DNA from 4 places in the Plantactinospora veratri genome. Region 3 is predicted to be linked to each of the others. Evidence: riboswitches for the same ligand, from Rfam matches in the RefSeq annotation. Region 3 holds a riboswitch; each other region holds the start of a gene.
The links. A riboswitch is a leader RNA that binds a small molecule or an ion and turns the genes downstream of it on or off. The one in region 3 is predicted to bind S-adenosylmethionine.
Positions count from the first base shown of each region.

Region 1: it holds a riboswitch for S-adenosylmethionine, as region 3 does, so the genes downstream of both, V1634_RS32715 (ABC transporter substrate-binding protein) here and V1634_RS30900 (aminotransferase class V-fold PLP-dependent enzyme) in region 3, are expected to answer to the same signal.
Region 2: it holds a riboswitch for S-adenosylmethionine, as region 3 does, so the genes downstream of both, thrC (threonine synthase) here and V1634_RS30900 (aminotransferase class V-fold PLP-dependent enzyme) in region 3, are expected to answer to the same signal.
Region 4: it holds a riboswitch for S-adenosylmethionine, as region 3 does, so the genes downstream of both, V1634_RS13650 (GNAT family N-acetyltransferase) here and V1634_RS30900 (aminotransferase class V-fold PLP-dependent enzyme) in region 3, are expected to answer to the same signal.

Region 1 is NZ_JAZGQL010000036.1:44,308-51,440, reverse strand. It holds gene V1634_RS32735 (CG0192-related protein) at 1-644, opposite strand, end outside; gene V1634_RS32730 (cytochrome P450 family protein) at 848-2,038, shown strand; gene V1634_RS32725 (amino acid ABC transporter ATP-binding protein) at 2,075-2,860, opposite strand; gene V1634_RS32720 (amino acid ABC transporter permease) at 2,853-3,647, opposite strand; gene V1634_RS32715 (ABC transporter substrate-binding protein) at 3,726-4,607, opposite strand; SAM riboswitch class I at 4,867-4,958, opposite strand; gene hrpA (ATP-dependent RNA helicase HrpA) at 5,065-7,133, opposite strand, start outside.
Region 2 is NZ_JAZGQL010000001.1:480,416-487,548, forward strand. It holds gene paaN (phenylacetic acid degradation protein PaaN) at 1-526, opposite strand, end outside; gene V1634_RS02170 (GNAT family N-acetyltransferase) at 591-1,607, opposite strand; gene thrC (threonine synthase) at 2,019-3,314, opposite strand; SAM riboswitch class I at 3,328-3,444, opposite strand; gene V1634_RS02180 (dienelactone hydrolase family protein) at 3,627-4,427, shown strand; gene V1634_RS02185 (DUF6295 family protein) at 4,469-4,747, shown strand; gene V1634_RS02190 (ABC transporter permease) at 4,822-5,634, opposite strand; gene V1634_RS02195 (ABC transporter ATP-binding protein) at 5,631-6,569, opposite strand; gene V1634_RS02200 (S24/S26 family peptidase) at 6,566-7,133, opposite strand, start outside.
Region 3 is NZ_JAZGQL010000033.1:5,941-13,073, reverse strand. It holds gene V1634_RS30905 (PrsW family intramembrane metalloprotease) at 1-1,399, opposite strand, end outside; SAM riboswitch class IV at 1,466-1,586, shown strand; gene V1634_RS30900 (aminotransferase class V-fold PLP-dependent enzyme) at 1,633-2,913, shown strand; gene V1634_RS30895 (FUSC family protein) at 2,988-4,220, opposite strand; gene V1634_RS30890 (FAD-binding oxidoreductase) at 4,396-5,790, shown strand; gene V1634_RS30885 (glycerol-3-phosphate dehydrogenase/oxidase) at 5,860-7,133, opposite strand, start outside.
Region 4 is NZ_JAZGQL010000008.1:315,219-322,351, reverse strand. It holds gene V1634_RS13665 (GyrI-like domain-containing protein) at 1-274, shown strand, start outside; gene V1634_RS13660 (DinB family protein) at 347-877, opposite strand; gene V1634_RS13655 (alpha/beta fold hydrolase) at 1,041-1,889, opposite strand; SAM riboswitch class IV at 2,124-2,239, shown strand; gene V1634_RS13650 (GNAT family N-acetyltransferase) at 2,252-2,887, shown strand; gene V1634_RS13645 (DUF6585 family protein) at 2,992-3,750, opposite strand; gene V1634_RS13640 (DUF2625 family protein) at 3,866-4,192, opposite strand; gene V1634_RS13635 (hypothetical protein) at 4,126-4,806, shown strand; gene V1634_RS13630 (glycoside hydrolase family 5 protein) at 4,961-6,055, opposite strand; gene V1634_RS13625 (LamG domain-containing protein) at 6,232-7,029, opposite strand.

The DNA.
Region 1 (7,133 bases), on a different contig from region 3:
CAGCGCAGGACGGCGTAGGCCAGCGCCACCGGGGTCGGCTGGCCGGGCCAGCTGCCGGTCAGGGCGGCGGTGCTCGGGGTGGCGCCGGTCAGCCCGCCGGCTCCGTTCTCGGGGCGGCGGAGGACGGTGAGTTCCGCGGCGTCCGTGACGATCGTCGTCGGCTCGTCCTCGACAACCCGACGGATCACGTGCACCGGCGGTACGGTGCTGCCCGGGGTGCCGCTGCCGGTCACGGTCATGCTCGGCGGGCGGACCTCGCGTACCCCGTCGACCTCGAAGAACTCCTCCGCCTGGCCGCTGCCGGTGACGATCGCGGCGGCCAGCGCGCTGGCGTAGACCGGGTCGCCGCAGGCGTCGTACACCCAGCGGCGGCCGAGCACCGAGTGCTCGGTGGTGCCGATCAGCCAGTCGTCGCCGCCGGGTAGCGGCGCGGCGCGGTAGGTGAGCGGCACCTGGTGCACCGGCCCGTCGCCGGACCTGACGAGCATAGTCTCGATCCCGACCGCTCCGTCCGGGTCGTCGAACCGGAAACTCGCGACGCGGACGACGTCGGCGGGGCCCCGGTACCAGCGCCGGCCGGGCAGCCAGTTCGCCAGGAGTTCGAGTTTGCCGGGATGCAGTGCGGCCCGGTGCAGCAGCGCCATGCGCAAGATCATAGCCGGCACTCTCGACGAGTACGGGCGCTGCACGCGCTCCGACGACCGGGCTCGTACCGGCGGCGGCGCACCCGCCGGGGCAGGGGTGCCGGGTCGCCGTGTCACCGCGCCCGGCGTCGACAGTGGCAGCATGGGAGGGAGCCCGGAGCCGCTCCGGCCGCGGGCCGTCCACTCGTCGTCTGGGGAGACGAATGTCGACCATCGCCAATCCGTTCGGGATCGCCGCCGATCTGCACCGGGTCCTCGCCGAGCTGCGCCGGGACAACCCGGTCGTGGAGGTCGAGCTGCCGACCGGCGTCACCGCCTGGGTCGTCACCCGTTACGAGGACGCCCAGCGGGCACTGAGCGACCCGCGGCTGGCCAAGGCCACCTCGGCCGGCGGGTTCAACTACCGGGGGATGATCCCGGACGACGTGGCCCGGGCGGTGGGCCGGCACATGCTGGCGCTGAACCCGCCCGACCACACCCGGCTGCGGCGGCTGGTCTCCGGCGCGTTCACCGCACGCCGGGTCGCCGCACTGCGCCCCCGGATCGAGGAGCTGACCGAGCAGTTGCTGGACGGCATCGCCGACGCCGAACAGGTGGACCTGATCGACCGGTTCGCCTTCCCGCTGCCGATCCAGGTGATCTGCGAGCTGCTCGGGGTACCGGCCGAGGACCAGGCCGACTTCCGGCGCTGGACGGATGCGATCGTGACCGGCCCGATGAACCCGGCCGGGCTGCCGCCCGCGCTGACCGCGATCGTCGGCTACATCCGTACGCTGCTGGCGGCCAAGCGTGAGCAGCCGGCCGACGACCTGCTCTCCGCGCTGATCGCGGTGCACGAGCAGGGTGACCGGCTCACCGACGACGAACTCGTCTCGATGGTCTACCTCTTCCTGATCGCCGGGCACGAGACCACGGTCAACCTGATCGGCAACGGCATGCTGCTGCTGTTGGCCGAACCGGAGCGCTGGGCCCGGGTGGTGGCCGAACCGGCGCTGCTACCCGGGACGATCGACGAGGTACTGCGCTACGAGGGCCCGGTGCAGAACGCCTCGTTCCGGACCGCGATGGAGCCGGTCGAGCTGGGCGGCCGGACCATTCCGCAGGGCGCGTCGGTGCTGGTGGCCCTGCTCTCGGCCAACCGGGACCCGGACCGGTTCCCGGAGCCGGACCGGCTGGACCTGGATCGCCCGCCCACCCCCAACCTCGCCTTCGGGCACGGCATCCACTACTGCCTCGGCGCACCGCTGGCCCGGCTGGAGGGGCAGATCGCCTTCGGCGCCCTGGCCCGCCGGTTTCCCGGGATGCGCCTGGCGGTACCGGCGGAGGAGATCGGCTGGCGGTCCAGCCTGCTGCTCCGGGGCCTGTCGGCGCTCCCGGTCAGGCCGCGCGGCTGACCGGGGAAGGCACACCGAGACGGCACACCGGACCGATCAGAGGACCTGGGAGAGGAACTGCCCGAGCCGGGCACTGCGCGGGTCCTCGAAGATCTGTGCCGGCGGGCCGGCCTCGACCACCCGACCGCGGTCGAGGAAGACGACCTGGTCGGCGACCTGCCGGGCGAAGCCCATCTCGTGGGTGACGACCAGCATCGTCATGCCCTGACCGGCCAGGTCCGCCATCAGCGAGAGCACGCCCTTGACCAGTTCCGGGTCGAGCGCCGAGGTCGCCTCGTCGAAGAGCATCACCCGGGGCGACATCGCCAGTGCCCGGGCGATGGCCACCCGCTGCTGCTGGCCGCCGGAGAGCCGGCCGGGTCGTACGTCCGCCTTGTGCCGGAGCCCGACGAGGTCGAGCTGGCGCAGCGCCAGTTCGGTGGCCTCGTCCTTGGAAAGCTTCCTGAGCTGCCGGAGCGCGAGCGTGACGTTGCGCAGCACCGTCATGTGCGGGAAGAGGTTGAACTGCTGGAAGACCATGCCGATCCGCTGGCGCAGCGCGTCCGGATCCTGGTCGAGCACGCTCACACCGTCCAGCAGTACGTCGCCCTGGTCCGGCTCCAGCAGTCGGTTGACGACCCGGAGCAGGGTGGACTTCCCGGAGCCGGAGGGGCCGATCACACAGGCGGTCTCGCCCCGGCCGACCTCGAGGTCGATGCCGCGCAGCACCTGGTTCCGGCCGAACGCGAGATGTACGTCGCGGGTCGCGACGCTGACCGACTCGTATCCGGGACCTGCCCCGTCCGGTCGGGCCGACACCGTCGGAGTGACAGACTCAGGCATGCTGGGTTCCCCTTCCACCCGTCGGTAGCGCGGTCTCGCCGGCGAGCGCCACCGGATCCTCCTCGTCGGGTTCCGGGCCACCGGCCCGGCCGTCGCGCAGCCGCCGGTCGACCCAGTTGACCAGGTGGGTCAGCGGCACGGTGATGACCAGGTAGAAGAGCCCGGCGAGCAGCAGCGCGGACTCGTTGCCGGTGTTCGCCGCATAGTCCTGGCCGATCCGGAACAGTTCCCGCTGGCTGGCCACCAGGCCGAGGAAGTAGACCAGGCTGGAGTCTTTGATCAGTGCGATGAGCTGGTTGACCCAGGCCGGCAGGACCCGGCGTACGCCCTGCGGGATGATCACCAGGCGCATGGCGGCGCCGTGCGACAGTCCCAGCGCCCGGGTCGCCTCCAGCTGGCTGGCCTCCACGCTCTGGATGCCGGACCGGAAGATCTCCCCGATGTACGCCGCCGCGATCAGCGACAGCGCCAGGATGCCCAGCGGATAGGGGTTGGGGCCCCACCAGGCGAGCCCGAGCGGTGCCAGCCCGACCCCGATCAGCAGGATGGTGACGGCGGCCGGCAGTCCCCGGAACACGTCGGTGTAGATCCGCGCCGGCCAGCGCAGCCACCGGGTCCGGGCCAGCCCGGCCATCGCCAGCAGCATGCCGAGCAGCGTCCCCACGATGGCGGAGAGCAGCGCCAGCAGCAGCGTGTTGGGCAGCCCGACCGTGAGCATCTCGGGCAGTGCCTCGCGCATCGACTCCCAGTCGAAGAACGTCTCCCACAGCGTCGCCAGGGTCTCCATCGCCTCGCCTGTCTCGGATCCGGAGTCGCCGGCCGGCCGGGGGCGGCCGGCCGGCGACTGTCTGGTGTGCGGGCCGGGTCAGCTCGCCGGGGTGGCGGCCGGGCTCGTCGGACCGGCCTTGACCGGCGGGTACGTCACCGTGCCGCTGCCCGGCTTGAAGCTTTCCGGCACCGGCCGCCCGGGATAGTACTGCTCCTGGAGGCGGGTCCAGGTGCCGTCCTCGATCACCTGGTCGAGTGCGGAGTTCAGCGCCTCGCGCAGCGGGTCGGCGCCCTTGGCCACCGCGAACGCGGTCGGCGCCGAGCTGAGCTGCTTCTCGACCAGCACGATCTTGCCGCCACTCTCCTGTGCGGACTTCTCGCCGATCTCGGCGGGTGCGATCCAGGCGTCGGCGGTCTTCGACTTGAGCTGGTTGATCGCGCCGTTGTAGTCGGGTACCCGGACCGGGTCGAGACCCTCCTTGGTGGCGTAGTCGTCCTGCACGGTGCCCTGCACCACGACCACCCGCTTGCCCTTCAGCTCGGCGAAGCTCCTGATCGGCGAGCCGGCCGGCACGTCGAGTCCGAAGTAGCCGAAGTCGTACCCGTTGCTGAAGTCGACGGTCTTGCGCCGCGCCTCGGTGATGGTGATCGACGACGAGCCGGCGTCGAACTTGTGGTTGTTGACCTGGGCGAGCAGCGCGGAGAACTCGGTGCCGACGAACTCCACCCTGAGCCCGAGCTTGCCCGCGACGGCGGTCATCAGATCGTTGTCGAAGCCGGTGAACCTGCCGTCCTTCAGGAAGACGTTCGGCGGTGCGTCGGTCAGGGTGCCGACCCGCAGGGTCCCGGGTTGCAGCAGGTCGTAGGGGTTGTCGGCGGTGTCGCCCGACGACGAGCCGCCGCAGGCGGCGACCGCACCGAGCAGCGCGACGGCGGCGACCCCGGAGAGGAGGCGGGTGGCGAGTGAGTTGATGCGCATTGTGCTGAAACTCCATGAAATATCCGGCGACGGTGTGCCGAAGGACCACCCGACCGGTCAGGTCATGGGCAGTGCGGGACGGCGTCGCTCAGGGGGTGCTGACGAGATGGTCGGAATGCCGCCGACCGGCGGTCGCGGTCAGGCCGAGGCCCGACAGAGCATGGTGCTGGTCCGGCAGAGGTCGACGTGTCGACGCCACCGGTGCCAGACGACGTGCAGCCGGCTCGCCCGCCCGGCTCGGATGCTGCGCACTACGGAACCTCCATCGATCCTGGCGGTAGCACCCGCACCCACGGTGGGGGGTTGCTGCGACGTCGACGAGCCAGGTCTCTCGGTCGCTCTGGATGGCCGGAGCACAGCCTACTCAACCAGGTCCCCGACATTCCAACTGGTCAGGGCCGGGATGGCTGTGTCGCTCGCCACCCACCCCGCCGCGCCGCCCGGCCGGTGCGGGGGCTCAGCCCGCCTCGGCGACGTCCATCGCCCGGTAGATCCGCTGTTCCGAGATCGGGTACGGCGTACCGAGCGCCTGGGCGAAGACGTTCACCCGGAGTTCCTCGATCATCCAGCGGATCTGCCGTACCGCGTCGGCACCCCGGCGCGCCGGCGGCAGCGCGTCGACCATCTCCCGGTACTCCTGCTGCACCTGGGCGATCCGGGCCTGCTGGTCGCGGTCCCGCTGCGGGTTCTGCGGCAGCCGGTCGAGGCGGCGCTCGATCGCGGTCAGATAGCGGGGAAGGTCGGCGAGGCGGGCGTAACCGGTCTCGGTGACGAAGCCGCGGTGCACCAGCCCGGAGAGCTGGGCCCGGATGTCGGCCAGCGCCGCCACCATGGTCAGGTTGTTGGTCCGGGCCAGCCGCTGCTCGACCGCGTAGGCGGCGGCGAGCACCCGGCGTACCCGGTCGACGACCTCGACGGTGGTGTCGACCAGATCCGCCCGGACCCGGTCGCGCAGCGCGGCGAAACCCTCGGCGTCCCAGGCCGGCCCGCCGGCATCGGCGATCAGCTTGTCCACCGCCGCGTCGGCGGCGTCGTCGAGCAGCTCCTGCACGTTGCGGTGCGGGTTGCGGCTCAGCGCCAGCTTCGCCTCGTTGGAGAGGCGGCCGGAGACGAACTTCTGCGGCGAGCCGAGGGTCAGCCGGAGCAGCCGCCGGGTGCCGGCCCACATCTGGCGGCCCTGCTCGGCCTCGGTCTCGAAGACCCGTACCCCGACCGTGTCGCCCTCGTCGACCAGGGCCGGATAGGCGGTCACCAGGTAGCCGGCCCGGTCCTGCTCGATCGAGCGCGGCAGCGTGCCGATGCTCCACTCCCGCAGCCCCGACCGTTCGACGTCCGGGGCGGCGGCGGCCACCATCCGGCGTACCTGGGTGGTGAGCTGCCGTTGCAGCGCCGGCAGGTCCTTGCCCTCGGCGACGGTCTGCCGCTCCTCGCCGACCACCCGGAAGGTGGGGCGCAGGTGCGCCGGCAGCCGCTCGACGTCCCAGGCGTCCCGGGGCACGGTCACCCCGGTCATCCGGCGCAGTTCCCGGGTCAGCGCGTCGAGCAGCGGCTCCCGGCCGGGCGTGATGGAGGCCAGCACCGCCCGGGCGTAGTCCGGCACCGGGACGAAGTTGCGGCGTACGGCCTTCGGCAGCGACCGGATCAGCGCCACCACGAGTTCCTCGCGCAGCCCGGGTACCTGCCAGTCGAAGCTCTCCGCGTCGACCTGGTTGAGCATCGGCAGCGGGATGTCCACCGTCACCCCGTCGGTCTCCGTCCCCGGCTCGAACCGGTACGTCAGCGGCAGCGCCACCCCGTCGGAGTGCCACTCGTCGGGGTAGTCGGCCGCGTCGAGGGCGCCCCGTCCCTCGTTGATTAGCATCTGCCGGTCGAAGGTGAGCAGGTCGGGCCGGTCCCGGCGGGTCTTCTTCCACCAGGCGTCGAAGTGCCGGCCGGAGACCACCTCGGCGGGGATCCGCTGGTCGTAGAAGGCGTACAGCGTCTCGTCGTCGACCAGGATGTCCCGGCGCCGGGCCCGGTGCTCCAACTCCTCGACCTCGTCGAGCAGGGCGCGGTTGTCGTGGAAGAACCGGTGGTGGGTCTGCCAGTCGCCCTCCACCAGTGCGTGCCGGATGAACAGCTCCCGGCTCAGCACCGGGTCGATCCGGCCGAAGTTGACCTTCCGGCCGCTGACCAGCGGGATGCCGTAGAGGGTGACCTTCTCGAAGGCCACCACCGCGGCCTGCTTCTTCTCCCAGTGCGGCTCGCTGTAGCTCCGCTTCACCAGGTGCTGGGCCAGCGCCTCGACCCACTCCGGCTCGATCCGGGCGGCGACCCGGCCCCAGAGCCGGGACGTCTCGACCAGCTCGGCGGCCATCACCCAGCGCGGCGGCTTGCGGAACAGCGCCGAGCCCGGGAAGAGGGCGAACTTGGCCCCCCGGGCGCCCAGGTACTCGTTCTTCTGCGTCTCCTTCAGCCCGACGTGCGAGAGCAGTCCGGCGAGCAGCGACTGGTGGATCCGGTCGGTGTCGACGTCCTCCGGGGTCG
Region 2 (7,133 bases), on a different contig from region 3:
TCGCCGGGTGCCGGGTCATCTCCCGGTACGCGTAGGCGAGCGCCTCCAGCGCCCGGTCCAGCGCGTGCGCGCCGCCGGCCTGGAAGGCCATCACGAACGCCTGCCCGGTGGTCGCGTGCACCGCGTTGGCCAGCTCGAAGACGTGGGCGTGCAGCCGGGCGAGGATCTCCAGGCAGACCCCGACCCGGGTCTGCGGCCCGGCGTCCCGCCAGGCCGGCAGCGCGGTCGCGGCGGCGGCGAGCAGCACCTCGGAGTCGGCGTGCGGGTAGCTCACCCCGAGGTCGATGCCGAACGGGCTCGCCTCGGTGGCCACCCAGTCGCCGGTGCCGGGCTGGTCGAGCGGGAACTTGCCGCCCAGGTACGCCCGGAACGCCGCCTCGCCCTCGGCGGCGGCGGTCTCGCCGTAGACCCGGGGGCTGGGCGACTCGGGGTACGCGGACCAGTAGGAGCGTTCGGTGATCGCGGTGAGCGCCCGTTCCAGGGTGTCGGTGTGCCGGGCGAAGAAGGGGTGCGGGGTCTCCGTCATCCCGCCATCATGCCGCACCGGCCCGGCCGGTCCCAGCCTCCGCACCCGGGGCGGGCGCCGCTGGTCAGAGGGTTACCTGCCAGGTGTTGAGCCCGGCGACCGCCCGGAAGCCCAGCGCCTCGTTGATCGAGATCATGTAGTCGTTCGACGCCGCGTTGTAGGTGTCGACGACCCGCAGCGCCGGCTCGTGCTCCCGGATGTGCCGCAGGTTGTCGACCTTGATCACGGTGCCCAGGCGGTGTCCCCGGTGCGCCGGCTCGACCAGGGTGATCTGCTGGAAGGCGTGCCAGTCGCAGCTGGTGTTCATGCCGATCCCGGTCCAGGCCACCAACCGGCCGGTGGCGTCGTGCCGGGCACCGCTGTTGTACCAGTACTGGCCGCGCTCGTGGTACGCCTCCTCCATCTCGCGCAGCCGGCCCACGTCCGGCCGGGCCGCCTCCCAGGTCAGGTCGCCGAGCGGCGCGTCGCTGATCAGGCGGCTGTCGAGGTAGGCGACGTCCTCGGCGTACTCGTCGGGGGTGGCGCCGCGCCAACGCACGATCGAGTAGCCCTCGGCCCGGGCCAGTCCCTCGGTCAGCAGCCGGTCGAGTTCGGTCTCGTCGAGTGTGGTCAGGTCGAGCCGGCGGCGTATGTCGGCCAGCGCCGGTTTGGCACCCATCGCGGCGGCGAAGGCGTCGCCCGGTGTCGTCGGCGCGGCCTCGGGGCTCATGTTCGCCACCTCGCCGATGATCCGCTTGCGGCCCTCCTGGCGGACCAGCCGCACCGCCTGCTCGTAGAGCGCCCGGCCGACGCCCCGGCGGCGGTACTCCGGGTGGACGGCGAGCACCAGCCCGGCGTTCTCCAGGTTCTCCCGCTGGGGCAGCGAGACTGCCAGGTAGCCGACGGCCACCCCGTCGAGATAACCCAGCGCGTGCCGGTCCTCGTCACCCGGCCACGGTCGCCGGAGCGCGGCGAAGAAGCGCTGCCGGGACAGCGTCGGCACGTCGGGCTGGTCGACGGTGCGCGCGGAGGACTCGATCTCGTACGCCCGCTCGGTGGCGGCGACGTCGGCGACATCCAGTGGGGTGACCACGGTATCCATGCTCTGCAGAGTGCCGCTTACACGAAAGGGGCGCGACCGAATATCGAGGAACCGTCACCCGGATCGGCGGATTCGCGTTGAGCCGAAGGGCGGGCGACGACGTCGGCCCGACCGGGCGAGAGAGTTTGGTCGGGAGGACGCCCGCACAACGCCTCCGGCGCTGGGTCGTAAGAGCTTTGAAAGTCTACGGCGGTGCGTCCTCCCGCACGGAGCATCTTGCGACGTGCAGATGCAGTCGTCAAGTCCCCTTCCGCGTGTTTTCGTTACGGGCGGCAAAACAGCAGCTACGCACCGCATCCGTACCGCCGGGTCCGGGTCTCCGCCGATGGAACCGAACGATTCCACCTGCAAGTTGCACGTGCATCTGCCCGGGCACGGTTCGGGCAGATCCAAAAAATTCTTCCGGAAAATTCAGCCGAGCAGACCCGCGTCGCGGGCCGCCCGCAGCGACGGCTTGACCCGGTACGTCGGACCGACCTGTGCCGCCACCGCGTCCAGGGTCTTGAGACCCTCGCCGGTGTTGTAGACGACCGTCTCGGCATCCGGGTCCAGCCGGCCGCTCGCCACCAGCTTGCCGAGTACGGCCACGGTCACCCCGCCGGCCGTCTCGGCGAAGACGCCGGTGGTCCGGGCCAACTGCCGGATGGCGGCGCGGATCTCGTCGTCGTCGGCGTAGTCCATCCAGCCACCGGTACGGCGCACCGCCTCCAGGGCGTAGAACCCGGCGGCCGGGTCGCCGATGTTGAGCGACTTGGCGATCCCGGTCGGCCGGACCGGGGTGATCACGTCGGTGTCGCCGTGCAGCGCGACCGCGATCGGGTTGCAGCCGGCCGACTGGGCGCCGAAGACCTTCCAGCCGTTCGCCGGCGCCTCGACCAGTCCGATCTCGACCAGCTCGCTGAACGCCTTGTCAATCTTGGTGAGCAGCTCGCCACTGGCCATCGGGATGACCACCTGCTCGGGAATCCGCCACCCCAACTGCTCGGCCACCTCGTAGCCCAGCGTCTTGGAGCCCTCGGCGTAGTACGGCCGGACGTTCACGTTCACGAACGCGGTGTCGGCGAACTCGTCGGTCTCGACCAGCTCGCCGCAGAGCCGGTTGACGTCGTCGTACGAGCCGTCGATCGCGACCACGTCGCCGCCGTAGACGGCGGTGGTCACCACCTTGCCCTGCTCCAGGTCACCAGGGATGAAGACGATCGACGGCACCCCGGCCCGGGCCGCGTGCGCGGCGACCGAGTTCGCCAGGTTGCCGGTCGAGGCGCAGGCGAACCGGGTGAAGCCGAGGCCACGGGCGGCGGTCAGCGCCACCGACACCACCCGGTCCTTGAACGAGTGGGTGGGATTGGCGCTGTCGTCCTTGACCCAGAGCGGCGCCCGGATGCCCAGTTCGGCGGCGAGGCCGGCGGCCGGGACCAGCGGGGTCAGCCCCGGGTCGAGGGTGACCCGGGTGGTCGGGTCCTGGCCGGTCGGCAGCAGCGCGGCGTACCGCCAGAGGTTGTCCGGGCCGGCCTCGATGTCGGCCCGGGTGACCCGGGCCAGGGTCGCGGCGTCGTAGCCGACCTCCAGCGGGCCGAAACACTCGTAACAGGCGTGCTGCGCGATCAGCGGATATTCGGTGCCGCAGCCGCGACAGACGAGAACGCGGGCGGGATTGGGGGCCACCGGGCTGGTCTGGCTGGGGGTCGCGTCGATGATCGACGTCATGGCGATAGCCGTCCTCTCATCTTTCCCTGGCGCCGCACCGCGCGGCGGGGACGGATTTGGCACCTGCTCCGCCGTGGAGTGGTTGCCGGGGCGTCGTCGGGCCGTATCCCTCAGCCCCTCTGGATGAGGTATGAAGTTGTGCCGACAGTCTACGGGCACCGCCAGCCGCTGTCCCGGGTCTGTTCGCGGTGTGAGGAAGATCCCCACGCCGGACCACCGGACCGCCGTCGAGCGCCGGCTGAAATAGTTACCCCGGGCTGACGAGAACTCGGGTACGGCCACCGTCCGGCCGGGCGGGACGGGAGCACGGCGGTGCAGGACGGGAGCGTGACGGTGCGGGACGCGATGCGGGCCGGAGACGCGATGCGGGCCGGAGACGCGATGCGGGCCGGAACGGTCCGGATCGCCGGGGCGGGCGGCGACGAGATCGAGGCGTACCTGGCCCAACCTCTCGACGCCAGGCCGCACGGCGGGGTGGTGGTGATCCACCACATGCCCGGCTACGACGAGGCGACCAAGGAGATCACCCGTCGGCTGGCCAGCTACGGGTACGCGGCGATCTGCCCCAACCTGTACTCCCGGGAGGCACCCGGCGCCAGCCCCGACGACGCGGCGGCGGCGGCGCGGGCCGCCGGCGGCGTACCCGACGACCGGCTCGTCGGCGACGTCGGCGGCGCCGCCGAGCACCTGCGCGGGCTACCGGCCTCGAACGGCAGGGTCGGGGTCATCGGGTACTGCTCCGGTGGCCGGCAGGCGTTCCTGGCCGCCACCCGGCTGCCGCTGGACGCCGCCGTCGACTGCTACGGCGCGTTCGTGGTCGGCGACCCGCCGGACGACTTCCCGCTGGCGGTGCGGCCGCTGTTCGACCAGGCAGGCAGGCTCTCCTGCCCGCTGCTCGGGCTCTTCGGCGCCGAGGACCGGTACCCCGCACCGGCCCAGATGGACGAGCTGTCCCGGGAGCTGACCCGGCTCGGCAAGCCGCACGAGTTCCACACCTTCGCCGATGCCGGGCACGGCTTCTTCGCCGTCGACCGGCCCAGCTACCGGCCGCTGGCCGCCACCCAGGGGTGGCAACGGGTCCGGGACTTCTTCGACCGCCACCTGAACGCCTGACCGGGACGAATCCCGTCCGTCCCGAGCCCGAGGAGGCCGGCATGTGCACGTACGTCACGGTGAAGCGCGAGGTCGACGGCAGCGGCAAGGGTGCCGGCGGCTGGTTCCCGGTCAGCCACACCTGCGTCTACGTGGACCATCCGACGCACGCGCCGTACGCACACACCCTCAACATCGACTTTCTGAACCCGGCCGCCGGCCCGGGGGCGCGGGTCGCGGTCGAGCTGACCGAGGAGTCGGCGCTCGCCCTGGTCGAGGCGATCCAGGCCGCCCTGGCCGCCGCCCCGGCCGGGCTGGCCAGCCGCGACCAGAAGGTCTGACCCGGGTTTCCGCGAGCGGCGCCACAGGCACCTGCCGACCGGACGCTCCGCGGGCCGTGTCGGGCCGGGCCGGCTCAGAGCGACCGGGACTGCCGCACCAGGGCCCGGCCCACCCCGGCCACCGCGACGACGGCGACCACCCCGAGCAGCAGGCAATGCGGCCAGACCTCCGCGAACCCGCGCAGCAGCGCCTCCCGGAGCGCGGTGACGCCATGGCTGACCGGGTTGACGACGGCGAGGATCCGCGGCACCGTACCGAGGTTCTCGATCGGATAGAACGACGGGCTGGCGAAGAGCAGCAGCGGCACGAGTACGTTCACCAGCACGGTGAACCGCTGCGCGTCCCGGACCACGGTGGCGAGCAGCAGGCAGAGCGCGTTGAAGGCCAGCGCGGCGAGCAGCGCCACACAGAGCAGCGCGGCCCAGCGGTCCGCCGGCCAGCGAACCCGGAACAGCGCCGCCGAGGCCGCCAGCGCGGCGACCGTCTGCGCGGAGACCAGGGCGGAGCCGGCGAGCAGCTTGCCGGCGACGTACTGCCACCGGGTCAGCGGGTACGACCACAGCTCCAGCGCCATCCCGTGCGCCCGTTCCCGCACCAGCGCGGTACCCGAGGTGGTGGCGGCGGAGAGCAGCGCGGAGAACATCAGCGCCGGGATGACGAAGTCGGGATAGCCGACCGTCCGGCCCCGGTAGGTCACCGTACCGATCAGGTCGGCGAGCGAGGTGGCGAAGAGTGCGATGTAGACGGCGCTCGGCACCACCGCGAGCAGCAGGTCGCCCCGGTCGCGGGTGAGCAGCAGCCACTCCCGCCGCAGCGTCGCGGTGAGTCCGGAGCCGTGCCAGGGCGGCGCGGCGGTGTCGTCGTCGGCCAGGCCGGTCAGGCTCACCGGGTGGTCACCTCCGATCGGGTCAGGGCCACGAAGGCCTCCTCCAGCGAGGCGGTCGCCAGCTCCACGCTGTCGACCGGGATCCGCTGGTCGGCCAGTTCGGCCAGCAGCCGGGGCAGCCGCCGCCGGAGGTCCGGTCCGGTCAGTACGATCTCGTTGCCGCTGCGGGCGGCGGCCAGCCCCAGCCGCAGCGCACCGGCGGCGATCGCCGGCCAGCCGTCCACCGATCCGCTCCGCAGCACCGCCCGCGCCTCGCCTCGTTCGTCGCGCAGGTCCGCCGGGCTGCCGTCCCGGATCAGCCGCCCGTGCCGCAGCACCAGCACCCGCTCGGTGTTGCGCTCCACCTCGTCGAGGTAGTGGCTGGTCAGCACGATGGTCAGCTCGTGCTGCCGGCGCAGTTCGTTCAGCGCGGCCCAGACCCGTCGCCGGCCCTCGACGTCCAGCCCGGCCGACGGCTCGTCCAGCAGCAGGATCCTCGGCACCCGGAGCAGCGCCCGCACCAGTTGGAGCCGGCGTCGCTGTCCGGCGGAGAGGGTCTGCGCGGGCCGGTCCTCGGTGCCGGCCAGTTCGAAGGCGCCGAGCAGTTCCTCGGCCCGGGAACGGGCGCGACGCCAGGGCAGGCCCCGGAACGCGGCGGCGACCCGCAGGTTGTCCCGGACCGACAGGGTCAGGTCGAACGGCCCGGACTGGTGCACCACCGCCACGTCCCGCTTCGCCCCGCCGTCGGGCTGGCGGCCGTGCACCAGGAGCCGCCCGGAGCTGGCCGGGCAGGCCCCGCAGACCAGTTTGAGCAGGGTGGTCTTGCCGGCGCCGGCCGGGCCGAGCAGCCCGACCGCCTGGCCGGGCGGAATGTCGAAGGTCAGCCCGTCGACCGCCGGGGCGGCGGCGCCGGGATACGCCTTGACCAGGTCCGTCGCGGCGATCGCCGGGGTCATGGCGCACCGTCGAGCGCCGGCTGCGGGAATCCCGGCAGCGGGGGTACGCCGAGCGTGGCGAGAATGGTCCGGATCGCGCTCACCGGGCCGGTCTCGGACAGTGGCGGGCCGGTCCGCAGGTGGTGGTCGACGTCGCCCGGGGCGATGACCGGCTGGGCGTCGTCGGGTCCGTCCACCGGTGCGACGCCGCCCCGGCCGCCGGGCAGGGCCGGTGAGCCGAAGCGGCAGCCGAGCACGATGTCGAGCCGCTGTGCCGGTCGGGCCGGGCGGCTCCGGCCGGCCAGGGCGGTGCGCAGGTCGTCCACCGGGCGTACCGCCGCCGGGGAGATGCCGACGGTCACCCCGCCCAGCGCGTCGAGAGCGTCCAGGGCTCGGCGTACCCGGTCCGGCAGGGCGGAGCCGGCGGCGAGGTGGCGTACCCGGACCAGGGCATGTGCGCGGCGGCTGCCCGGCGGCGGAAGCTGGTGGTCGGTCTCCGGTACGGCCCGGGCCGCCGCGCCGACCAGCCAGAGCGTGACGCCGTCCGGCAGCGGCAGGGGCGGCCCGCCGACGGCCGGGGCACCC
Region 3 (7,133 bases):
CCGGTGGGCGCGGGGGCGCCACCAGGACCACCGGGATCGGTACCACCGGCTCGGCCGGCGCCGGCAGGGTCCGGCGGGAGCCGTCCGGGAAGGACAGGTGGTAGCGGGATCCGTCCCAGATTCCCGCCGGTGCCTGCGGATCCCGGCCGACGAAGACCCTGCGGGCGGCCTGGATCGCGTCGAGCAGCCGGCGTTCCTCGTCGAGCTTGCGGGCGAGCTGCGCCGGCCGGCGCTCCAGCCCACGCACCAGCCCGTCCCGGAGCAGGGCGAGCCGGGTCGCGGAGATCTGGAGCGCGCGCATCGCCTTGGCGCCCTCCTCACCGGCGATCCGGCGGGCCCAGCGGCGGGCCGCGTGCCGCCGGCCGAGGGTGCCGAGCGCGGCCAGTTCGGGTGGGGTGAGCCAGCCCGTCGAGACGTAGTCGGGGAGCCGGCGCTGGGTGAGCCGGCCCTCCCAGCTCCGGACCCAGACGGCCAGGCCGACCACGCCCAGGAAGATCGGCACCATCAGCCCGAGGTAGCTGTAGAGCAGGATCAGCGGCTCACCGGAGAGCTGGGTGAGGGTCGCTGCCAGGTTCCAGGCGCCGTGCAGCATCATCGCCAGCAGCAGGCCGGCGAGCGGGGCGAGGATCCGGATCGGGCGGCTGGCCGACCGGACGGCGATGCCGAGCCCGATGCCGGTCATCGAGGTGAAGAGCGGGTGGGCGAAGCCGCTGATCAGTACCCGCAGGATGAAGATCCCGAAGACGTTCTGCGCACCGGTGGCCGGGCCGTACTGGTCGACGCCCTCGGCGTAGCCGTGCAGGCCGAAGTAGAGGATGTTCTCGACCATGGCGAAGCCGACCGCCGACAGACCACAGTAGACGATGCCGTCGGTGATCCCGGACCACTTGCGGCGCTGGTAGAGCAGGAGCAGAAGCGGCCCGAGCGCCTTGGTCAGCTCCTCGATGAAGGGCGCGACCAGCACCCCGACCACCGGGAGGGGGAGCTGGAGGGTGTCGGCCGCGAAGGTGTTGGTGCGCAGCGCGGCGAAGGTGGAGACCGCCGCACCCCAGCCGAGGCAGAAGGCGAGATACTTGACCGGCTCCGGGTCGTACCGGTCGAGCCAGAGGAAACAGGCGACCAGTACCGGCACCGGCAGCGCCGCCGCGCCCAGCCCGATCAGTGGCGGCGTGACCCCGGCCGGCGACACCAGTTCCCAGGCCATCAGCACCGCGCAGACGACGATCAGCGCTATCGCCCCGATCATCGTCAACAGCCGGGCCAGGCTGCGCCGCTCGGGCGCCGCCACCTCCGGCAGGCCGAATGCGGGGGGCGGGAACTGCCCCGACGGGGCGGGCGGCCACGGCGGGGTCGGCGACGGCGGCTGGGGCGCCGCCGTACCGGGCGGGGTGTCGGCCATGTGATCAGCGTAGTTCCTCCGGCCAGCCCGGCCGGACCACAACCGGGCCGGTTATGCTCTCTGGCAGGTCACGAGCGCCAGCGTCAAGCCCCGGCTTGCTGGCCGGCAACCCTCGTCGAGGTTCGCGGTGGGGTGCCCCGGGTGATGACCGGGCTCGGTGCGCGCCCGCACCGGGCAAGCGCGGACCCCGTCCCCACCCGCTCCGGGGTCCCTGGCCACCGGAGGTATCCCCGATGAGCACCAGTGTCGTTTCCGCACCCGCCCGGCCGACCGGCGTAACCGCACCGGCAACGTCGACTCCGGCAGCGCCGCTCGGGGTGCTCGGAGTGCCGGGACAGATCAACCTCGACTACGCCGCCACCGCACCGTGCGCGCAGGCCGCCGCCGACGCCGTGGCCGAGCTGCTGCCCTGGTACGGCAGCGTGCACCGGGGCGCCGGAGCGCTCTCCCGGCGCAGCACCCTGGCGTACGAGCGGGCCCGGCAGCAGGTCGGCGACTTCCTAGGGTCACGCGCGGACGACCACGTCGTCTTCACCCGCAACACCACCGACGCGCTCAACCTGCTGGCCCGGGCCCTGCCGCCCGGCACCCGGGTGGTGACCTTCGCCGCCGAGCACCACGCGAACCTGCTGCCCTGGCCCACCGGTACGGTCCGGTTGCCGGTGCCCGGCTCGGTCGCCGACGCCGTGCGAGCGGTCGACGCGGCACTGCGGGAACTGCGCCGGGGCAGCGGCGGCGGCGCACCGATCCTGGTCGCGGTGACCGGGGCCAGCAACGTCACCGGCGAGTGCTGGCCGGTCGCCGACCTGGCCCGGGTCGCCCACCGGCACGGCGCCCGGATCGCGCTGGACGCCGCCCAGCTCGCCCCGCACGCCGAACTGGACATCGCCGCCCTGGCAGTCGACTACGTGGCCGTTTCCGGACACAAGCTGTACGCGCCGTTCGGAATCGGCGTACTGGCCGGACGGGCGGACTGGCTCGACGCCGCCCCGCCGTACCTGGCCGGTGGCGGTGCGACCCTCGGGGTCGGGGCGGCCACCCATGACGTGCGCTGGGTCGAGGGGCCCGCCCGGCACGAGGCGGGCACGCCCAACCTGCTCGGCGCGGTGGCGCTGGCCGCGGTCTGCGCTGCCCTGGCCGGGGCGGACCGCAGCGCGCTGTACGCGCACGAGCAGGCCCTGCTCGCCCGGCTGCGGTCCGGGCTCGCCGCCCTGCCGGAGGTGGTCGAACTGCGTACCTTCGACGCGGCCGCGCCCCGGGTCGGCATCGTCTCGTTCGTGGTCGCCGGCCGGGACTCGGCGGCGGTCGCGGCCGACCTCGCCCAGCGCTGGCAGCTCGGGCTGCGGGACGGGCTCTTCTGTGCGCACCCGCTGGCCCGGCGGCTGCTCGCCGAGGCGGCCGCCCGGAGCGGGCGGCCGGACCTGCCGCCGACCGCGCTGCGCGCGAGCATCGGGCTGGGCAGCACCGCCGGGCACGTCGACCGGCTGCTCACCGCCCTGGCGGCCCCCCGCTGACCTGCGCCGCGCCCGGCACCCGGTGGTCCGCGCCCGGTGCGGGCGCGCTGCCGGGCGGAGTGGCGGCGCCACGGTCAACGTGCCGGGCCCATCCCGAACGAGGGGCCACCGGAGCGTCGGTCCGACGGCGGCATGTCGGGCTGCCGGGCGGCCTCCGCGGCTGCCTCTCCGGCGTGCCCGCCCGCCGCCCGGCGTACGAGCTGGTTCGCCTCCAGCCGTTCGATGCCGGTGGCCCGGAGCAGGTCACTGCCGGTGGTACGCACCTGTGCGATCACCACGCTGCCGGAGAACCCGACCCCCTCGGCGTACGCCCGACCGGCCTTGCCGATCGCCTGCAACGCCTGCTCCCGGGCGGCCTCCGGGCGTACGCCGTGCCCGAGGTCCCGGCGCAGCAGCCGTACCGCCTCGGCGAGCATGGTGACCGCGTTCGACATCTCCTCCGGGATCGGCTCCTCGTCCTCCAGCGCGGTGACCGCCCGCCGGATCAGGGTCCCGCTGTTGTGCACGGCGTGCTCGATGTACTCGGAACTCTCCACGTACTGGGTCAGCGCTCCCCGGCGGTGCCAGCGCACCGGTGCCAGGATCGCGGTCTCCCGGCCGCCCTCCAACGCCTCCTCGAAGCCCTGCAGGTGCCTCTCCACCTCGCGGAGCCGGTCCAGCGCGGCCTCTGCCCGGCCCGGATCCCGGACCTTGAGCGCCTCCCCGGTCTCGGAGAGTTCCTCGGCGAGCCGGCCCAGGGCCGGCCGGGCCGCCCGGTCCACCACGCGCAACGGGTTCAACGGCAGCACCAGTGCGATCACCACGAGCCCGGCGGCCCCGCCGATCAGCGCGTCGATGACCCGGGGGAACTCGATGGTGCCCCGCAGCGGCGATTCGACGGTCACGATCAGCACCGCGGTCGCCGCCGCCTGGGTCACCACCGCCGGACCACCGCCGAGGAAGATGGTGACCACGATCGCCAGGAAGACGATCACGCCGAGCTGCCAGGGTCCGGCGCCGGCGGAGAAGACCAGGGCGTCGCCGATGCCGATGCCGACCGCCACGCCAATGATCAACTCGACCGTCCGGCGGAGCCGCTGGCCGACGGAGGAGGCGAGGGTACCGATCGCGGAGATCGGTGCGAAGACCGGCGACGGGTTGCCCAGGAACTCGTGCGAGCCGACCCAGGCCAGCGCGGCCGCCACCCCCGCCTGGAGCGCCAGCACCAGGTTGAAGCGTACGGCGTGCCAGCGGTCCCGCACGGTGGCCCGGGACCGCTGCCGGAACTCCTTCGCCAGGTTGGCGATCCGCTCCCGATCGAGGTCCACGGGCGTTTTGGCCACGGTGGCCCGGACGGAGCGCATGGCGGGGACTACCCGCTGACGAACCGGTCGAACCCGTCCGGGCGGCGCCAGTGAGCGTCGACCGGGTTGTCCGAGGTGTTCCCCGACGGTCGGAAACGACCGTGGTCGACGTACTCGTCGGGCGACTAGCCTGCCAGGCATGCCGGATCTTCTCGACGACCTGCGGGCGGCGCTCGGCGACTCCGCCGTGCTCACCGACCCCGACCTGCTCCGCAGCCACCAGCGCGACGAGGCCGACCTCTGCGTGGCCGGAACACCGGCCGTGCTGGTCCGGCCCCGGACCACCGAGGAGGTGGTCGCGGTGGTCCGCACCGCCGCCGCGCACGGGGTACCGGTGGTGCCGCAGGGGGCCCGGACCGGGCTCGCCGGAGCCGCCAACGCGGTCGACGGGGCGGTGCTGCTCTCCACGGTGTCGATGGACGAGATCCGCGAGGTCGACCCGGTGAACCGGATCGCGGTGGTCCAGCCGGGCGTGGTCAACGCCATGCTGGCCGCCGCCGTCGCCAAGCACGGCCTGCGCTATCCGCCCGACCCCGGCTCGTGGGAGTCCTCCACCATCGGCGGCAACGTGGCGACGAACGCGGGCGGAATGTGCTGCGTCAAGTACGGCGTGACGACGGAGTACGTCCTCGGTCTGGAGGTGGTGCTCGCCGACGGTGAGGTGCTGCGCACCGGACGGCGTACCGCCAAGGGGGTCGCCGGATACGACCTGACCCGGCTCTTCGTCGGCTCGGAGGGCACCCTCGGAGTGATCACCGAGGTGACCGTCTCGCTCCGGCCGGCCGCCGAGGAGTCGCTGACCCTGGTCGCGGTCTTCCCCTCCACCACCGCCGCCGGCCGGGCGGTCGCGGAGATCTCCGCCCGGGGGCTCAGCCCGAGCCTGCTGGAACTGCTCGACCGCACCCATCTGGGCGCGATCGAGGCGTACCGGCCGATGGGGTTGCGCACCGACGCCGAGGCGCTGCTGCTCGCCGCCGCCGACACCGGCACCCGGGCCGCCGCAGACCTCGCCAAGCTCGCCGAGGTCTGCACGGCGAGCGGCGCCGACGAGGTCTTCGCGGCCACCGACGCGGAGGAGGCGGCGGCGCTGCTCCAGGCCCGTCGGCTGGCCCACCCGGCGATGGAGCGGTTCGCCGCCGCCACCTATCCGGACGGCATCGGCGGGCTGGTCATCGACGACGTGGCGGTACCCCGGGACGCGCTCGCGGCGCTGCTCGACGGGGTGGCCCGGATCTCCGCCGAGCACGACGTGCCGATCGGCGTGGTCGGGCACGCCGGGGACGGCAACATGCATCCGAACATCGTGGTCGACCGGGCCGACCCGGCGAACCTGGAGCGGGGCCGGCGCGCCTTCGACGCGATCATGGAGCTGGGTCTCTCGCTCGGCGGCACCTGCACCGGCGAGCACGGCGTCGGCCTGCTCAAGCGGGACTGGCTGGCCCGGGAGATCGGGCCGGTGGGCCTGCGGGTGCACCGGGCCATCAAGGACGCACTCGACCCGACCGGGCTGCTCAACCCCGGCAAGGTGCTCTGACGGGGCGGGGCTGAGCCGGGTCCGGGCGAGGTGCGCTGACGGCGCGGGCTGAACGGGGTCCGGCGCGCCTCAGCCGGGCAGTTCCGCCCCGTCCCGGCCGGCACCCCGGTCGGCGGCGAAACCGCGTACGTCGGGCGCCCCGACCCGGGCCGCGTCGGCGGTGGCGTCGTCCGGCATCCGCTGGGACTGCCGTTCCGCCTGCACCCGGGCCAGGTAGTGCTCGACCTCGCGGGCCCGGACCGGGGCGTCCCAGCCGAGCACCCGACCCATGATCTCGGCGGTGTGTTCGGCCGACTCGGTGCCCCGGTGCGCGGTCTCGAAGGAGATCCGGGTACGCCGGGTCAGCACGTCGTCGAGGTGCAGCGCCCCCTCGGCCCGGGCGGCGTACGCCACCTCGGCGGCGAGGTACTCGGGTGCCCCGGCCAGCGGGGAGCCGAGCAGCGGCTCGGCGTCGACCATGTCCAGCAGGTGGGTGGTGAGGTTGCCGTACCGCTCCAGCAGGTGTTCGACCACCCCGGCCTGCACCCCGTGCCGGCGGGCCAGGTCGGCCCGGTCCCGCCACAGCGCGGCGTAGCCGTCGGCGCCGACCAGCGGCAGGTCGGCGGTGCGTGAGGCGCGTACCCCGCCGAGCCGGCGGGCGGCCCGGTCGACCACGTCGGCGGCCATCACCCGGTACGTCGTGTATTTCCCGCCGGCCACCAGCAGCAGCCCGAGCATCGGCTCGTAGACGGCGTGCTCGCGGGAGAGCTTCGAGGTCGAGTCCGCCTCGCCACTGAGCAGCGGGCGCAGCCCGGCGTAGACGCCCTCGATGTCGGCGGTGGTCAGCGGCCGGTCCAGCACGGTGTTGACCTGGTCGAGCAGATAGTCGATGTCCCGGGCCGAGGCCGCCGGGTGGGCCCGGTCGAGCCGCCAGTCGGTGTCGGTGGTGCCGATGATCCAGTGCCCGCCCCACGGGATCACGAAGAGCACCGAGGTCGGGGTACGCAGGATCAGCCCGGCGTCGCCGGTGATCGCCGAACGGGGCACCACCAGGTGTACTCCCTTGGAGGCCCGTACCCGCAGGCCGCGCCGCACCCCGACGTCGCCGAGGAGTTCGGACATGTCGTCGCTCCACACCCCGGTGGCCGCGATGACGGTGCGGGCGCGTACCTCGAACTCGGCGTCCGGGGAGCCGGGCGGCGCCTCCATGTCCCGGACCCGCACCCCGGTCACCTCGCGGGCCTGCCGGAGCAGGCCGACGACGCGGGCGCTGCTCACCGTCGCCGCGCCGAGGCTGGCCGCGGTGCGGGCCAGGGTGACCACCAGGCGGGCGTCGTCGACCTGCCCGTCGTAGTAGCGGATCG
Region 4 (7,133 bases), on a different contig from region 3:
CGCGGATCTGGTCGCGGAGACGACCCGGAAGAAGCCCGGGGTACCGGTGGACCGGGTCGAGCTGCGCCGGTTGACGGAGGGGAGGAGCGCGCAACTGTTGCACATCGGGCCGTACGGCGAGGAGCGCCCGACCCGCGACCGGCTGATGGCCTTCCTCGACGAGTCCGGGTACCGGATCTCGGGGCACCACCACGAGATCTACCTGTCCAACCCGGCCCGGACGGCCGCGGCGAGGCTGAGGACGATTCTCCGCTATCCGGTGGCGCTGCGCTGAGACGGTCCCCCCGGCGGGCGGTCGCCAGCGGCGATCCGCTCGGCCACAGTGGACGGTGTTCCTCGCGGAGGCTCAGGGCGTCGCACGAGCCTCGTGCAGCAGCCGGAGCTGGCCGAGTTCGGCGACGTTCTTCATCAGCTCCGCGTTGACCCAGGCGACCATGTGCGCGACGGTGTGCGCCGGGTCGCCCTGCCACGGGAACGGGGCGGTCTCGTCGAGGTCTGCCTCGGTGAGCCCGTCGAGCACCGACAGCCACTCGGTGCGGAGGGTACGCAGCCAGGCGATGGTCGCCGCGAGGTCGCCGGGCCAGTGCACCTCGGTACGGTCCGGCGGGGTGCGTCCCCCGGCGTGGTCGACGGCCGCGCTCCACCACCAGCCGAGGTGCCAACTGAGCCAGCCGACGGTGGGAACCGGGACCGGATCCGGCTCGGTGTCCGACCAGTCCGGCAGCCATCGGCCGGCGTCGTCCGGGCGTACCGTCCAGGAGAGCGCGGCCGGCTCCCAGAGCAGGTGGGCGGGCTCCAGCCGCTCCAGGTGGTACTCGAACAGCGACCAGGTCAGGTCGAACTGCCATCGCAGCAGCTCAGCGCGGGATGCCGACATTGCGCGATCTTCGCATCGCAGCCGTGGCCGGGCGAGCGGTTATCCACGACTCAGGGGGTCGTCGGTCGGATCGACGCCCCGGCGGGAGCCGGTCGCGTGTTCGCAGAGGATGGTATCGATGTCCGAGCCGCGCGGTTGCTCGTTTCCGACCGGAAGAGCTGGCTCAGCCCCGTCTGCCGACGATCTCGGCCACCTCGCCTGGTCTGGACAGGAACGGCGCGTGTGCGGACTCCAGCGTCACGACGGAGGTCGGATTCTCCGGGAAGGCGGCGTCGGCCTCCGCGACGAGTACCCGCTGGAGGGCAGGGCGGATCGCCATGTCCCGGGCGCAGACGACGTAGGTGCGGGGGAGGGAGCCCCAACCGTCCCGGGTCAGCCGGGTGGTGCCGCGCATCATGCTGACCGGGGCGTCCGGGGTGAGCAGGCCCAGCGCGGCATCGGCGACGACCGGGTCGACGTCCGCGTAGAACGCGTCGCGAAGCAGCTGGCGGTAGGCGGGGTCGTCCGAGGCGAGGTCGAGCCGCAGCGCCCCGATCACCGCGGGGTCGCCCCGGAGGGCGGGCAGGACCACCGCGCCCGAGTTCTCCGGCAGCGCGAAGTACCCGTCGGCCGCCTTGTCCGAGGCGGGCATGATGGCGGCGAGGTACACGGCGTGCGCCACCAGTTCGGGAACCTGCTGCGCCGCCCGGGTCAGGACGGGGCCGCCCATGCTGTGCGCCACCACCGTGACCGGGCCGCCACGGCCCAGCGTTTCGATCTGCGAAACCAGCAGCTCGGCCGCCTGGTCGAGGCCCACCTCCGCCACCGGCGAGAACTCGGTGGCCAGCTCATCCGGGTCGAACGGACGCATGGTCAGGCACTCGGGTCGACGCGCGCGCAGCCCGTGCCCGGCCATGTCGACCGCCAGGGTCGGGCGGCCGTACGGCAGGAGGTGGGCGATGACCTCGGTCCAGCACCAGGCACCGTGCCAGGAGCCGTGCAGCAACAGGATCGGGGTCGACCCGGGGGACATGGCCGCTCCTTTCGATGACCACGGCGTTGCGGTTGACGTCCATCGCCCTCCGCTTCAGCGTTCCGGGTCGGCCGGCGGCGACATCCGGCAACTGACGTGGCTTCAACAATCGCAAACGATCAATATGTCGCCATTCCCGACCGGCCGTAGACCCCTCTGCCGCAACGACGGTCGCCGAGGGGATGACCCGGCGCAGACCGGCGCGACGGAGGCGGTGTTACGATCATCGGCGAAGGTCATGAGCGCCAGCGCGAAGCCCCGGCTTGCTGGCCGGCAACCCTCCGTTCGCGGGCGGGGTGCTCCGGGTGAGGACCAGGCTCGGCGCGAGTGCCGTCGAGCAAGCCGCGAAGCAGGAGGTCCAGGTGACGTCGATCCCTTCCTTCGACCAGGACACAGCATCCGGACAGCACCTCAAGCCGACCGGCCAGGTGCGACCGCGGCTGCGCCTCGCCGGTGCCGACGACGCCGAGCAGATTGCCCGGCTGCACGCCGAGAGTTGGCGCCGGCACTACCGTGGCGCCTACGCCGACTCCTTTCTCGACGGCGACGTCGCCGCCGACCGGCACTCGGTCTGGTCGGCACGGCTGGCCGCCCCGACCAACAGCCAGACGGTGGTGGCCGAAGACGACAGCCGGCTGGTCGGCTTCGTCCACGTCGTGTTCGACCACGACCCCAGTTGGGGCAGCCTGATCGACAACCTGCACGTCGTGCACGGCCGCCAGCGGACCGGCGTCGGCACCACGCTGCTGGCCCACGCAGCCCGAGCCGTCCTGGAACACGCGACGGCCGAACGGATGTACCTGTGGGTCCTCGAGCAGAACACGGCGGCGCAGCGGTTCTACCGCGCCTGCGGAGCCCGCGGCGTCGAGACGGCGACAGTGTCACCGCCCGGCGGAGACCCTTCCCGACTCAACGGTGCTCCCCGCAAGTTCCGGATGGCCTGGCCGGACGTCACAGCCCCGAGCGGGCTCGACACCCGTCGCCGAGACCGCGAGTAGCGCGGGGCCGTCTACCTGACCCTGGCACCGCAGTTCCTCGACGTGCGGGGCCCCGTGCTGGTCCCGGTCTCGGCGCCCGGACCCGCTCCTGACGCCCGTCAGCCTCAGGGCAACGCCTTCACCGGGTTCGCGGGCCCGCCGCGTGTGGTGGCCGCGATCCTGAGCAGGCAGGCGAGATCCGGAATCGTCCTGACCTGCCGCGAGACGACCTGCTCGCCGGCGCGGTTCCAGATGCGCAGCCGCACCCGCCCCCGCTCCACCCGTGCGACGTCCGACCAGGCGACGAACCGCCGTCCGTCGCGCACTCCCAGCTTGCTGACCGTGATCGGGCCGAATGCGCTGCTGCCGGTCTCAGTGATCTCCCTGGTCCGGCGCGGGTAGGTCACCTCGGCCACCGCCCGCTCGACGGCCTCGGCGAGCCGGCCGACGCCTGCGTAGGGGGGTCTGGCCAGGTTGAGCGTCGTGCCGTCGGTCAGCTCCAGTACGCAGCGCGGAAACTCCTCAGCCGGGCCGAGCTGGTAGATCCGGGTCACCCAGACCCGGACGTGCGCGACCTCGTCCCACCTGAGCAGGCGGGTCACGGTGGTCGTCCCGGTCGTGGTGAGCAGGCCACGGGTGCAGAGGTACAGGTGACGGCGGGACTTGCGCCAGGCGGGTACGGCGAACAGCACCCCGAGCCCAGCGGCCCCGGCGCCGATCGCCCGCCCGACATCGTCGCCGAAAAGCAGCCCGAACCCGCCGAGCACGCCGCAGGTGACCGCGAAACTCAGCTCCATCGCCACCGTCAGCCGATAGCGCTCGACCACCTCACCGAGGCCGGTTTCCGCGACGATCTCCGCAATCTCGGGCGGGCAGTTCCGCATCCGACGCTCACCTCCCGGACGATCGCTGCGACGGATCCGTTTCCCATCGTCGTCCGGGCGGTCAACCGGTTCGCCGGCTGGGACGGCCGGGACCGGCGGGCGGCGCGATGCCCCATCACACGTCGATCCGCACCGATCCCGCGTCTGCACTGGCGGCGAGGAACGCGACGGTCTCGTCCTGCATCGCGAACAGTTCCCGGATGGGAGCTGGCCGACGTGACGTGGCGGCGAGGTCCGCCTGTGCCTCGCTGGACCACAGGAACGGGTACACCGCCAGACCGTGTGACGCCGCCAGTTGCTCGACCTCGGCGTGCCATCCGGGCCAGCGCTGCGACTCGTAGAACTCGGCCGTGCCGCCGGATGTAGGGTCGCCCGGTGACCGCGTACGACATCGCCGCCCGGCTGCCCACCATCGACCGGCTGCGGCAGCGCTGCAAGGCACTGGCCGTGCTCGACCGCATCATCGACGAGGGGCACCCCTACCACGCCTATACCTCGACCTGGGGCACGGACGAGGCGGCACTGATGAGCAGCGGCAGCGGCGACGAGTGGACCGTGGTGTTCACCGCCGACGGCGCGTTCATCCGGGTCTTTGATCATGAGTCGGCGATGTCGCCCTACGGCGATCCGGACCACGAGTTGTGGCCGGGCCTGCTCGACGGCCTCCCCGTGGTGTTGCGTCCCCAGGTGGAGGAGCCCGCCTTCTGCGATGAGACCGGCCGGTTCGTCGCCACCGCGGTGCTGTGGCGGTCGGTTGGTGACGACCGCTGGCACGCTGGCGAAGGCATCACCTTTCCACCACCGGACGGGTTCGACGATGACGGCGGACCGGACGGGTCCGGGATGCTCGAAATCCTGCTCGACGACATCGTCGACCGGTTCGTCGAGTACGCCGGCGACTACTACGAAATGGAGGTGGACCGGGCAGCAGTGGAGTACGTCGTCGCCCACCGGCCGCTTACCGACACCGTGGTAAGCGCACTGAACCCTCGGCACACCGTCGCCGACCTGGCAGAGGATGTCGCCGCGATCGGCTACCCGAGCACCGCGCTGTAGCGGGCCGCAGACCCGTGGCAGGAGACCCTACCCGGCCGCACCTTCGAGTAGTGCCGGTACGACGAATCCCCCGGCACCGAGCATGATGCTCGGCGCCGGGGCACCTTTCACCGTGATCGTCGGCTCGGTCAACCGGCTGTGGCGTGGAGCAGACTCACAGTCCCCAGCCGTACCGGATACGATCGCGGCCGGAGGCATTGCGGACAGTGAGGTTCAGGTTGGTGCCGCTGCCGCTGAGGGCGAACATCGAGTACCAGTCGTAACCGGAGCTTCCGGTGGGCTTGCCGCCGAGGGCGGGCCAGTAGGTGCCGCCCATCTGGTTGTCCCGCATGACCTGGGTGACGGCGCGAATGTGCCGCACGAAGTTGTCGGTGCTGTTCGCGTTGCCGTAGTTGAGGCCGTTGTCCATGGGCGCGCCGTACTCGGTCACGATCGCGCGGGAGGCGCAGTTCCCGAGGCGGGTCTGGATGTGGCTTCGGAAGGCGTCGTACGTCATCGCGTCGTAGAAGAAGGCGTAGTGGTGGAAGGAGAGCAACGTCCCGTTGAAGCGGCTGTCGTTGCAGACGTCCCGCAGGTCCTGGCTGTAGCCGGTGCCGCCGATGAGCACCCGGCTCGGCACCGCCGAGTAGTGGTAGCTGAGCCAGTTCGCCGCGACGTTGCGCCAGTCCGCCGAGCTGTAGCCGTGCGGCTCGTTCATCGGCTCGAAGTAGACGTTGGTGTTGGAGCCGTAGGTGTTGGTCACGCGGGACCACATCGTGTTCCACGCGGCGAGGTTGGTGATCCTGCCGCCGGAGGCGGCGCCGTCCTCCCAGTACGCGAGGATGACCTTGAATCCGCGGGCGGTGGCGGCGTCGATGGCCCCCCGGTAGTTGTTCCACCACGTCGTGCCGACGGTGTGGGTGTTGATCGGCAGCCGGACCGTGTTGACCCCCACGGCCGCCATGTCGTCGTAGAGGGCATTGGCCTTGGCCCGCACGGTCGCGTTGCTGTCGGACTGGCTCAGCCCCTGGACGACGAGCGGGCCGGTGCTGAAGTTGTCACCCAGCACGGCCCAGTTCATCCCTCTGAACTGATTGGTGGCCGCGCCGGCCGGGGATGCGCCGCTGACGGCGGCGACCGGAATCAGCGCCGCCGTGGCCAGGGCGCCGACGAGGATCCGACCGAGTGATCGTCGACGGGATGTCGGTACCTCGTCGTGTCGAGGGTCGTTCGTGCCTCGACCGATCTGGGTGCCCTGCTGGATTGTCAATGTCTCGTCCTTCCTCGGGGGTTCTGTGCCGGACACGACGGAGCCATGCCGTACTGCCTGCGCGTAGCTGTCCGCTGGGTGTGCACCGTGTCCCCGACCGACCCGGACGGGTACGCCGTGGCGCCGGCCCGCAACACCCCTGGCAACATCTTCTTGATCCACTCGTCCGAGGGCCGTCAGTTACGGGTACGGCCGAGGTAGACGTTGCGGGCGCGGTAGAGGGTCTCGGCGGACGGGCCGGGTGAGCCGGAGGAGCCCTCCATCTGGAGGTTGATGATCAGCCACATCGGCTTGCCGACGAAGTTGGACCCTCGGTGCTGGCCCTTCCACTGGCCGTCGAGGTAGTAGTGGATGTCGACGTCGGTCGCGTTGACCTTGGCGATCCAGACCCGGTACTCGTGCCACGCGGCCGGGTTCGAGACCCCGACGATGGTGTTGTCCCACGCCCCGTCGTAGGTGTTGAACCAGTTCCGCGCGTCCCCCTTGTATTCGAGTATGTCGCTCTCCGGCGGCCAACTGTTCGCTCCGGTGAGCCAGAACGCCGGCCAGGTGCCGCGGCTCGACGGTGCCTGGAACTCGCCCCTGACCTCGTAGTTCGGGAACTGGTCGCTGACGAGCACCTGGTCTTTGGCGTGGATGGCGCCGGAGTGGTAGCGGATCGGCAGATGTGGGTCGGCCGAGCTGGTCCCCTCGTCCCAGGTGATGCGGGTGGCTCTGATGTTGAGTTGCCCGCTGGGCGAGAGGTAGACGTGGTTGTTGTCCGTGGCGCTCGCGTACATTCGGGCGCTGCCGTTGTGGTCGGAGCCCCACGGGTAGCGGAAGTTCCACTCGGCGGTCAGCGCCTCGCGGTCGGCGAACGACGATCCGTCGATGAGCGTCTCCCAGGCGGCCGCCCGGGCCGGCGGCTGGGCGAGCAGCACGGTGCCGGCGAGCAGGGTGGTGAGGGCGAGCGCGGCTCGGACGGTCCGGATCATCGCCACCACCTCCGGGTGGCGGGCCGGTCCGGGCCGTCTGTCGACGGTGGGGCCGGTACGGCGGTGACCTCAGGTCCGGTCGCTGTCGACGCCGGCGCGAGCGC